3 regions of the Streptomyces sp. NPDC059455 genome follow, and region 1 is predicted to be linked to each of the others. Evidence: riboswitches for the same ligand, from Rfam matches in the RefSeq annotation. Region 1 holds a riboswitch; each other region holds the start of a gene.
What was found. A riboswitch is a leader RNA that binds a small molecule or an ion and turns the genes downstream of it on or off. The one in region 1 is predicted to bind cobalamin.
Positions count from the first base shown of each region.

Region 2: it holds a riboswitch for cobalamin, as region 1 does, so the genes downstream of both, ACFXB5_RS43640 ((2Fe-2S) ferredoxin domain-containing protein) here and ACFXB5_RS06780 (ABC transporter substrate-binding protein) in region 1, are expected to answer to the same signal.
Region 3: it holds a riboswitch for cobalamin, as region 1 does, so the genes downstream of both, metE (5-methyltetrahydropteroyltriglutamate--homocysteine S-methyltransferase) here and ACFXB5_RS06780 (ABC transporter substrate-binding protein) in region 1, are expected to answer to the same signal.

Region 1 is NZ_JBHYVB010000013.1:61,895-65,692, forward strand. It holds gene ACFXB5_RS06770 (carboxymuconolactone decarboxylase family protein) at 1-78, shown strand, start outside; gene ACFXB5_RS06775 (RNA polymerase sigma-70 factor) at 104-1,027, shown strand; cobalamin riboswitch at 1,055-1,269, shown strand; gene ACFXB5_RS06780 (ABC transporter substrate-binding protein) at 1,329-2,369, shown strand; gene ACFXB5_RS06785 (FecCD family ABC transporter permease) at 2,441-3,454, shown strand; gene ACFXB5_RS06790 (ABC transporter ATP-binding protein) at 3,451-3,798, shown strand, end outside.
Region 2 is NZ_JBHYVB010000203.1:367-4,164, forward strand. It holds partial or broken gene ACFXB5_RS43635 (FAD-binding dehydrogenase) at 1-1,408, opposite strand, end outside; gene ACFXB5_RS43640 ((2Fe-2S) ferredoxin domain-containing protein) at 1,583-1,966, opposite strand; cobalamin riboswitch at 2,027-2,156, opposite strand; gene ACFXB5_RS43645 (hypothetical protein) at 2,205-2,381, opposite strand; gene ACFXB5_RS43650 (glycoside hydrolase family 97 catalytic domain-containing protein) at 2,574-3,798, shown strand, end outside.
Region 3 is NZ_JBHYVB010000032.1:6,157-9,954, forward strand. It holds gene metE (5-methyltetrahydropteroyltriglutamate--homocysteine S-methyltransferase) at 1-2,215, opposite strand, end outside; cobalamin riboswitch at 2,382-2,604, opposite strand; gene ACFXB5_RS14125 (hypothetical protein) at 2,673-2,882, opposite strand; gene ACFXB5_RS14130 (helix-turn-helix domain-containing protein) at 3,050-3,798, opposite strand, start outside.

The DNA of each region.
Region 1 (3,798 bases):
TTCATGAACATGGTGAACCGGCTGAACGTCATCACCCGGCAGCCGGCGGGCGACTACCAGGTCGGGCAGTTCCACTGACCGGCATCGGGGGAGGGGAATCCGCGTGAGTGAGGTCGAGGAGTTCGAGGAGCTGCGGCCGCTGCTGTTCTCGATCGCCTACCGGATCCTGGGCAGTGTGAGCGAGGCCGAGGACGCGGTGCAGGAAACATGGCTGCGCTTCGACGGCTCGGCCACCCGGCCCACGTCCACCAAGGCGTATCTGTCGGCCACGGTGACCCGCATCTCGATCGATGTGCTGCGCTCCGCGCGGGTGCGACGGGAGGAGTATGTGGGCCCGTGGTTTCCCGAGCCGCTGCTCAGCGATCCGTATCAGGATCCGGCCCGCGCGGTGGAGCTGGCCGACTCGGTGTCGATGGCGGCGCTGCTGCTCCTGGAGCGGCTCAGCCCGCTGGAGCGGGCGGTGTTCGTGCTGCGGGAGGTGTTCGCCTTCGGATTCGACGAGATCGCCACGGCGGTGGGGCGGTCGGAGGCGGCATGCCGGCAGCTGCTGGTGCGGGCGCGGCGCCATATGCGGGCCGGACGGCCGCGGTTCGCGGCGGACCGGCAGGAGCGGCAGGAGCTGGCCACGCGGTTCTTCGACGCGCTGAAGGACGGCGATGTGGGCGGGCTGCGGAAGCTGCTGGCCGCCGATGTGCGGCTGGTCGGGGACGGTGGCGGCAAGGCCCCGCAGCTGGCCAGGGCCGTCATGGGCGCGGAGAACGTGGCGCGGCTGCTGGGCAATGTCTTCCCCTGGCTGCTGCGGATCGATGCGTCGTTGGAGCCGCGTGAGGTCAACGGCCAGCCCGGTGCGATCCTCCGGGACCGGGACGGCAAGGTGCTCCACACCCTGGTCCTCGATGTGCTCGACGGGCAGATCCAGACCATTCGCACGGTGGTCAACCCCGACAAGCTGGGCCACCTCGGGCCGGTCGGCGACGCCTGGGCCGTGGACCGCGAGGTGAAGCGGGCCCGTCGGCGGCCGAACTGACCGTGGGACGCGAGCGTTCGACGCTCTTGGTAGTCTCGGGGAGCCAGTCGTGCCACATCCGAGGCCAGGGAATCCGGTGCGAATCCGGAACTGACGCGCAGCGGTGAGGGGGACGGGCGGGGCATGTGACACCACTGGGAGGAGTCCGTGACGGCCGTGGGGCCGTCGCGAACGAGCACCGGGAAGGAGCCCCGTCCGGACGAGCCCGAGTCCGAAGACCTGCTGGCACCTCCGCGCCCGGTGCGCGGGGGACGTCCGTAGGCCAGGCTCCGCGTACGAGCCCCGACCACCGAGGCTGCCCGTGCTCCGCTCCGCCCGCCGTACCGCGGCGTTCCTGCTCGCCCCCGCCCTTCTGCTCACCGCGTGCGGTGGCTCCGGCCATGACGACGCGGCCGCCGGAAAGCCCGCCGGTTCGGGCTATCCGCGCACGATCGACAACTGCGGCCACAAGACCACCTTGAAGTCCGCCCCGAAACGGGCCCTCTCGCTCAACCAGGGCACCACGGAGATCCTGCTCTCGCTCGGCCTCGCCGACCGCATGGTGGCCACCGCCACCTGGACCGACCCGGTGATGAAGGGCCTGGAGAAGGCCAACGCCACGGTGGAGCGTCTGGCCGACAACGCGCCGTCCTTCGAGAAGTCCCTGGACGCCGAACCCGACTTCGTCACCGCCTCGTTCGTCTCCACCCTCGGCAAGGGCGGCGTGGCCACCCGCGAGCAGTTCGAGAAGCTGGGCGTGCCCACGTATGTCTCGCCGTCCGACTGCGCGGCGGGCAGGGACACCGACAGCGGTGGCGACGGCTCCCGCGGCAAGCCCCTCACCCTTGATGTGGTGTACGGCGAGATACGCGATCTGGCCCACGCGTTCGGTGTCGACGAGCGCGGCGAGAGGCTCGTCGCGCGGCTGAAGGAGCGCGTTCGCAAGGCCACGGAGGGACTGGACGCCTCCGGTGTCTCCCTCATGTACTGGTTCGCCAACTCCCAGTCGCCCTACCTCGCCGGCTGCTGTGGCGCGCCGGGCGCCATCACCCGGGCCGTCGGGGCGGAGAACGCCTTCTCCGACACCCACGACGAGTGGCCGCAGATCAACTGGGAGACCGTGGCCGACCGCGACCCGGACGTCATCGTCCTCGGCGATCTCACGCGCGAGCAGCAGACCGCGGAGACCGCCCAGGCGAAGGTGCGTTTCCTCGAGACCAACGCCGCCACCCGCAATCTCACCGCGGTGAGGAAGAAGCGGTACATCCTGCTGAGCGGGCAGGCCATGAACCCGTCCATCCGTACGGTCGAAGGGGTGGAACAGGTCGCCGCCGGGCTGCGCGACTTCGGGCTCGCCAAGTGAGTGCGCGCCAAGTGAATACGCGCCATGTGAGCACCCGCCGCGTGAGCAACCGCAACCTGGGCATCCGCCGTATGAGCACCCGCCTCCTGCCGCTGGTCGTGGGAGGGCTGGCCGCGCTGCTCGCGTCGGTCGCCTTCGCCGTGACCATCGGCCCGGCGGACATCTCCACGGCCGACGTATGGGCGGCGGTCACCGCCCATCTCGGCCTGGGGGAGAGCACCTTGCCGCCACTTCGGGACGGCATCGTGTGGAACCTGCGCATGCCGCGCACACTGCTCGCCGCCGTGTGCGGGGCGGGCCTCGCCCTCTGCGGGGCCGTGATGCAGTCCCTGCTGCGCAATCCACTGGCCGATCCCTTCGTCCTCGGGGTGTCCTCGGGTGCCTCCACCGGCGCCGTCACCGTGGTCGTGCTCGGCGTGGGCGGCGGGGCCGTGTCCCTGTCGGCGGGCGCGTTCACCGGTGCGCTGCTGTCCTTCGGCCTGGTGCTGGTGCTCAGCCACACTCTCGGTGGCAGCACCGACCGCGTGGTGCTGTCCGGAGTGGCCGCCATGCAGCTGTTCTCCGCGCTGACCTCGTTCATCGTCCTCACCTCCGCGGACGCCGACACCACCCGGGCCGTGCTGTTCTGGCTCCTCGGCTCGCTCACCGGCGCCGGGTGGGGCGATGTGCTGCTGTGTACCGCCGTCCTGGCCGCCGTCCTCGCGGTCTGTCTCGGCTACGCCCGCACCCTGGACGCGTTCGCCTTCGGGGAGGAGGCCGCCGCGGCGCTCGGCGTCCGGGTGGCCCGTACCCGTCTCGTCCTGCTGTGCGCGACCGCGCTGCTCACCGCGACCCTGGTCAGCTCCGCCGGGGCCATCGGCTTCGTCGGCCTGGTCCTCCCGCATGCCACCCGCGCCCTCACCGGCCCCGGCCACGCCCGTCTGCTGCCGGTCACCGCACTGGCCGGGGCCATCTTCCTGGTGTGGGTGGACACCGCCGCCCGCACCGTCATCGACCCCCAGGAGGTCCCGGTGGGCGTGGTGACGTCCCTCATCGGCGTACCGGCCTTCGTCGCCGTGCTCTACCGCGGCCGGAGGAAGCCATGACCGACGCCACCGCGGAAACCCCCGACTCGGAGCCCGCCGCCACCCCGGAAGCGGCCTCCGGGCTCCGCGCCGACCGCGTCAGCCGCCGCACCGACGGCCGGCTGATCGTCGACGGCATCACCCTCACCCTGCGCCCCGGCGAGACGGTTGCCCTGCTCGGTCCCAACGGCTCAGGGAAATCAACCCTGTTGCGGCTGCTCGCCGGGACCCTCGCCCCCTCCGCCGGAGTGGTCACCCTGGACGGCCGCGCCCTGCCACAGGTCGGCCGCCGCGCCACGGCGCGCCGTATCGCCACCGTCGAACAGCATGCCCACACCCAGACCGAGCTGACCGTCCGCGAGGTG
Region 2 (3,798 bases), on a different contig from region 1:
CCAGGTCGATCAGGTTGTCGCCGGTCAACTTGTTCATTCCCGCGACCAGTTGGGGCAGGGAAGTGGCGACCACGAAGTCCTCGCCCTTGTCCCGGAACCGCTGGATCGGCTCGGGGGTCTGCCAGATGCGGGAGAGGAGCTGCAGGATGTCCTTGTTGGTCAGGTCCGGGTTCTGCTCCGAGCCCGAGAGCGCGAACTCCTTGGCCATGATCTTCTGGGTGGTGACGAACCACGAGTAGTCATGGCCGGTGGCGGTGATCGACCCGAGGGTGTGCAGGGTGTCGTAGCCCGGGATGTCGGGGCTGGAGAAGCGTCTGCCCTTCGCGTCGAACCACATCGACGACGGGCCGGGCAGAATGCGGATGCCATGGCCCGGCCAGATCGGGTCGTAGTTCCTGAGGCCCTCGGTGTAGTGCCACATCCGGTCGGGGTTGACGATCCGTCCGCCCGCCTTCTCGGTGATCCCCAGCATCCGGCCGTCCACATACGCAGGGACACCGGTGACCATGAACTTCGGCGGCGAGCCGAGCCGGTCGGGCCAGTTCCGGCGTACGAGGTCGTGGTTGGCGCCGATACCGCCGGAGGTGACGATCACCACCGGGGCGTTGAGCTCGAAGTCGCCCACCACGGTGCGCGAGGTCTGCTTGCCGCGGGCGGCGTTGCTCGGCTCCAGGATCGAGCCGCTCACCCCGGTGACGGCGCCACCGGTGACGATCAGCTCGTCCACCCGGTGCCGGAACTTGAAGGTCACCCGGCCGTCCTTCGCGGCGGCCCGCACCTTCTTCTCGAACGGCTCGACCACGGCCGGACCGGTGCCCCAGGTGACGTGGAAACGCGGCACCGAGTTGCCGTGCCCATCCGCGAGACCGCCGCCGCGCTCGGCCCAGCCGACGATCGGGAACCATTGCACACCGAGCCCGTGCAGCCAGGACCGCTTCTCCCCGGAGGCGAAGTCCACATACGCCTCGGCCCACTTGTGGGCCCAGTAGTCCTGGCCACCGGGATCGGTGACACCGCGGTCGAAGCCGGCCGTGCCGAGCCAGTCCTGCCAGGCCAGTTCGGGGGAGTCCTTGATCCCCATCAGCCGCTGCTCCTCGGAGTCGACGAAGAACAGGCCGCCGAAGGACCAGAACGCCTGGCCGCCGAGGTTGCTCTCGGGCTCCTGGTCGAGGAGGAGCACCTTGCGTCCCGCGGCGGCCAGTTCCGCCGTGGCCACCAGCCCGGCGAGCCCGTGGCCGACCACGATGGCGTCCGCGTCCGAGGACGCCCCGGAGGCGGCGAAGGCCGGAACCGCCGTCTGGGCGAGGGCGGCGCCGGCGAGCACACCGCCCGCCGCCGTCAGGGCGCGGCGGCGGCTGATCCCGTTGATCCCGGCGGGCGACGCGGAATTCTCTGTGGAGTTCTCCATGAGCTGCCTTCCGGAAAGGGGGTTCGGAGGGTGCGGGAGATACGGAGGGGGTTGCCGCGACGGAATCGTGTTACCGGCCGGCAACGTGTTACCGACGGTAGCCCACAGGGTGCGAGGCCGCCAGAGCTCTGCTCACAAGACCAACTCCCGTGCGGGGAAGGGGACTTCGGGCGCTCAGCGACCGCCAGGTGACGGCTCGGCCGAGGCCCTCCCCCGCGGCGAGAACGCGTACAGATCGAGGATGTCGGGCAGCGGTGCCACCCCGGGGCCACCCGCCCGGACCCAGGCCACGATGTCCTCCGTCGCGTCCGGGTCGTTGACCAGGCCGAGCCACACCGGCCTGCCCCCGGCGGCCCGTCCGGCGGCCGACGGCTGCACCACGATCACATTGGCCTGGTCGCAGACGTCCAGACATTCGGAGACGCGTACGGGCGCCTCCTCACCGAGCCGCGCGATCTGCGCGGCATGGTCGATGCCGGTCACCTTGGGACTGCCGCAACAGCAGTCCCGGCATACGGTCACCCGGCATGACAGCGGGTCGGTCGGCCATACGGACATGCCGTATCACCCCTCCTCCGGGGAAGTCCGCCCCGGTGTCGCTCGAGGAGGCGACCGCGTGAGTCTCCTGGCTCTCGGGTCGATGCTCGTCCCGGCCTTCCCACCCGCGTATGCGGGCAGTGGCCTGTTCGGGATCCGCTCGCCGATCACAGTGGCGGTACCGCGCCGGATTCCCACCGGCTTCCTCGTTCCGCCGTCGCCCTTGTCGCCCGGCATCATCGCATCCCGGGCACCCCGCTCACTCCTTCGGGGCTCCGCAGCGCGCACATTGGGCGAAGTCGGCGGTGTCCTGGATCGCGCCGCAGTCGGCGCACACCTTCTCCAGCCAGCAGGCGGGGTCCCCGCCCTCGGGCTCGGCGGGCGCCGGGTCCGCCGCCTCCGGGTCCGGGTCGCCGGGGCGAGCCGTGCCGCTCATCGTGTGCGCCTCCTCGTCCGGACCGTGCGCGGGTCCGTTGGCCGACCCTCTACCCCTGGTGTCATCTCCGAAAGCAGCCAAGCCATAGATCCGATCTCTTACCCGCTCACGACCCTTGATGGGGCGTAATGCTGCTCAACCCCTCCCCAGTTATCGGATGACTCGGTAACGTATCCGCCTCGGGAGGCAACGATGCCGAGATCTTACCGACGCTCCGCAATGGCATTTCTGCTGTGCGGCGTCCTGGCCATGACGCTCTTCATCACCGGGCCCGCACAGGCGAAGGACTCCGCCTGGACCGTGCGCGGCCCCTCGCCCCACTCCGGTCCCCTCGCGCAGCTGCGGCTTGACGGCGCCTCGGGAGCGCTGACGCTCCAGGTGTCCCGGGGCGGACGTACGGTGGTCGAGCCCTCGCCCGTGGGCATCGTCACCGAGCGGGCGGATCTGTCCCACGGGCTGCGCTATCTGGGACGCCACGACCGCACCGTCGTGGAGCGCTACCGGTCGACGGCCGGCAAGCAGCGCTCGCGCACGGCGCGGATGACCGAGACCCGCTTCCGGTTCCGGGGCGGCGGGAACGCCCGGCTGGACCTCGTGGTGCGGGTCTCGGACGACGGGGTCGCCTATCGCTACGACCTGCCCTCCGGCAGCGGCGATGTCCTCGGCGAGACCTCGGCGTTCACCCTGCCCGCGGACGCGGCCGCGTGGCTGGGCGACTACCGCAAGGACAACGAGAACCTGTTCAAGGAGTACACCGCGGCGACCGCGCCCACCGGTGAGTACATGGCGCAGGCGCTCTTCGAGACGGGCGGCGGCTACGCCCTGATCGCGGAGTCGGATCTCACCGGCCGCTACTCCGCCGCCCGGCTGATCCACCAGCAGGGGCTGCCCACGTACCGCATCGGTCTGTGGGACGAGCGGGTCGAGTCCGACGGGCCGCTCAGCACACCCTGGCGCGCCCTGATCGTGGGCGATCTGTCGACCGTCACCCAGTCCACCTTCACCGACGATCTGGCACCGGCCTCACGGGTCGCCGACACCTCGTGGATCCGGCCCGGACCCGCGCTGTGGACCTGGCTCGCGGGCGGCAAACCGGCCGGGCAGAGCCTGTCGATGCAGAAGGGGTACGTGGACTACGCGGCCCAGCGCGGCTGGCCGTATGTGGTGGTGGACGCGGGCTGGTACTTCGACCCCGACCAGTGGGACGTCACCGATCCCGACTGGCAACGGAACAGCTGGATTCCGCAACTCGTGGACTACGCCCGCGAGCGGCGGGTGGGCATCCAGGTCTGGATCCACCACCGTGACCTCGACACCGCCGAGGAGCGCGAGCAGTGGCTGCCCACGCTGGAGCGGTGGGGGGTGAAGGGCGTGAAGATCGACTTCATGGACTCCGAGTCCCAGGAGACACTGCGCT
Region 3 (3,798 bases), on a different contig from region 1:
GGTTGACCCACAGCCGCTCGGCGGGGATGGCCTTCAGGCCCGTCCGCAGCAGTTCGGCCGCCTCTTCCGCGCTGGGCACCCGCGGGGAGTGGATGTCGTACACCCCGGGCCCGGCCTCGCGCGGATAGCCGTGGGCGGCGAGCTCGCGGGCCACCCGCATATGGGAGCGGGCGGCCTCCAGACTGATGACATCGGCGTCGAGGTCGTCGATCGCCTGGACGATGTCGCCGAACTCGGCGTAGCACATATGGGTGTGGATCTGGGTGTCGGGGCGTACCCCGCCGGTGGTGAGCCGGAAGGCCTCGGTCGCCCAGGCCAGATAGGCGGGCCGGTCGGCGGTGCGCAGGGGCAGGGTCTCGCGCAGCGCGGGCTCGTCCACCTGGATGACCGAGGTCCCGGCCGCCTCCAGGTCGTTCACCTCGTCGCGCAGGGCGAGGGCGACCTGGCGCGCGGTGTCGCCGCGGGGCTGGTCGTCGCGGACGAAGGACCACGCGAGCATGGTGACCGGGCCGGTGAGCATGCCCTTGACCGGGCGTTCGGTGAGGGACTGGGCGTACGCCGTCCAGCGCACCGTCATCGGTTCGGGGCGCGAGACGTCACCGGCCAGGATCGGCGGGCGGACGTAACGGGTGCCGTAGGACTGGACCCAGCCGTGCTGTGTGGCGAGATAGCCGGTGAGCCGCTCGGCGAAGTACTGGACCATGTCGTTGCGCTCGGCCTCGCCGTGCACCAGCACATCCAGGCCGGTCTGCTCCTGGAAGGAGATCACCTCCTGGATCTCGGCCTTGATGCGCTCCTCGTAACCGGCCGTGTCGATCCGGCCGCGGCGCAGGTCGGCGCGGGCGGTGCGGAGTTCGCCGGTCTGCGGGAAGGAGCCGATGGTGGTGGTCGGCAGCGGCGGCAGGCGGAGGTGGGCGCGCTGGGCCGCGGTGCGCTCGGCGTACGGCTGGGAGCGGCGGGCGTCGTCCCCGGTGACCGCGGCGGCGCGGGCGCGGACGGCCGGGTCGCGGGTGATGGGGGAGTTGGCGCGGGAGGCGAGGTCGGCCCGGTTCGCGGCCAGCTCGGCGGTGATCGCGCCGGTGCCGCGGGCCAGGCCCTTGGCGAGGGTGACGATCTCCGCGGTCTTCTGCCGGGCGAAGGCCAGCCAGCGCAGGATCTGCGGTTCGATGTCCCGCTCGGCCGTCGTGTCGAGGGGGACGTGCAGCAGCGAGCAGGAGGCGGCCACATCGACCCGGTCCGCCAGGCCCAGCAGGGTGCCGAGCGTGGTCAGGGACTTTTCCAGGTCGTTGACCCAGATGTTGCGGCCGCTGACGACCCCGGCGACCAGTCGCTTGCGGGGCAGCCCGCCGACGGCGGCCAGCGCGTCCAGATGCGCCGCGGCGGCCTCCGTGAAGTCCAGCGCCAGCCCCTCGACCGGGGCCTTGGCCAGCACCGGCAGCGCCTCGCCGAGGCGGTCGAAGTACGAGGCGACCAGCAGTTTCGGGCGGTCGGTGAGGGCGCCGAGGTCACGGTAGGCGCGCCCGGCCGCGTGTCGCTCGGCGGGGGCGCGGTCCTGGACCAGGGCCGGCTCGTCGAGCTGCACCCACTCGGCACCGGCCGCCCGCAGATCGGCCAGGACCTCGGCGTACACCGGAAGCAGCCGGTCCAGGAGGGTGAGCGGCTCGAAGCCGGCGGGCGCGCCGGGCGCGGGCTTGGCGAGGAGGAGGTAGGTGACGGGGCCGACGAGGACCGGCCGCGCGGTCAGCCCGAGGGCGAGGGCCTCCTTGAGCTCCGCGACCTGCTTGGCGGAGTCGGCCGCGAACACCGTGTCCGGACCCAGCTCGGGGACCAGATAGTGGTAGTTGGTGTCGAACCACTTGGTCATCTCCAGCGGCGCCACGTCCTGAGTGCCCCGCGCCATCGCGAAGTACCCGTCGAGCGGGTCGGCGGCGACGGCGTCCCGGTGGCGGTCGGGGATGGCGCCGACCATGACGGTGGTGTCCAGCACATGGTCGTAGTACGAGAAGTCGCCCGTGGGGACTTCGTCGATGCCCGCCCCGGCCAGTCGCCGCCAGTTGGCGCGGCGCAGTTCGGCGGTGGTGGCCCTCAGCGCTTCGGCGGTGACGCGGCCCTTCCAGTAGCCCTCGATCGCCTTCTTCAGTTCCCGGTTCGGGCCCTGGCGGGGGTAGCCGTACACGGTGGCCCGTGCCGCCGCGGCCGCGGACTTGGTGGTCACGGAGATCTCCTTCGCGAGATGAATCCCTGAGGTCCCGGCGACGGGAGGAGAGCGCGAAGGGTGACGGACCGGACGCCACGACCTCGCGCGGCAGGCGCGCGGTCGTCCGCCTGGTGCATGTTCGCCGACCCGCCCTCGAGGTCACCGGGATGTCCGCGCACGGGTGGTCCGTACGCGGGCAGATGGCAGGTCTTCGGACTCACGGGCGCGTCCTCCTCAGGAGGACACCTAATGGCCGTCGCTTCCCAGGTCCCTCTCACCGGACCCAGTGCGTATGACGGCGGTCGTTCCCGCTCACCGCTGCGGGGCAGTCCCGGATTTCCACCGGGTTCCCTCTTGCGACGCGTCCCGCCTGGCGGACGGGGCGAACCAGCTGCACCGGCCAGCCTACGGCATGGGAAACCCCCGGCCGCGTGGGCCGGGGGTTCCGCCCCTCACGGGCTCGTGGCGCGGGGGGTCAGCACGAGCTGGAGTCCGACTGGCCCACCAGGTTGACCGGGACGGTGACGAAGGAGAACTGGTTGCTGGCGCATACGCCGGGGAAGGTCGTGCTGCTGGCGTTGTTGACGGTGACATCGGGGCCGTCCTCCGCGACGGCACCGGTCGCGCCGACGGCGAGGGACGCGGCGGTGAGAGCGAGCGTGGACAGGGCGGTCCGCATACGCATGGGAACTCCTTGATGGGGATGAGCGGCCGGAAATGACCGGCTTCGCATGCATGGTGCCCCTTTGTCGTGCGGATCGCGGCCCAACGTCCCCCCAATGGGCTAACACGTCACCCGCCGCCTCGTCATGCGCCGCCTCGTCATGCGCCGCCTCGTCACTCGCCGTTTCGTCATGCGCCGCCGAGCCGTGCGTCGTCCGGCGGGGCGCAGGGCGGGATCGTCGGTGGGCGGGCCGGGTCGGGGACGCGGTTGGTGAAACCGCCGGGGACCGAGCGGCACTGCTGCTCGCGGAAGTGGACCGGTGCGGTGCCCACGCGGCGGGCGAACAGCCTGCTGAAGTAGGCGGGGTCGTCGTAGCCGACGCGGCGGGCGATGGCGGCCACCGGCATTTCGGTACCGACGAGGAGCTCCTTGGCCCGGCCCAGCCGGATCCCGAGGAGGTAGTCCTTGGGGCTGCACCCCGCGCCGCGCCGTACCGCGGTGCGCAGTTCGGCCGGTGTCATGCCGTGCCGGGCGGCGTGCTCGGCCACCGACAGGGATTGGAAGGCGTCCCTGGCCAGCGCCTGGAGCACCGGATGGCCGTCCGAGCCGCCACCGGCGCGCACGCGGCGCAGGGCGACGAGGAGTTCATGGACGGCGGCGGCCGTCTCGACCTCCAGGAACGGATTGCCCCGGCGCGCGGCGCGGACGATGCGACCGATGGCCGTACGGGCGGTGGCGGTGTCGGTGAGCGCGACCACCGGACGGTCCGGGTCGATATAGCCCAGATCGGCGTACGCGGCGGTGGCCGGGCCGGTGAAGTCGACGAACGCCTCGTCCCATCCGGTGTCCGGGTCCGGGCCGTAGTGGTGGCTGACACCGGGGGTGAGCCAGAGCAGCGCGGGCGCGGTGACGGTACGGCGGCGGCCGTCCGCGCCGC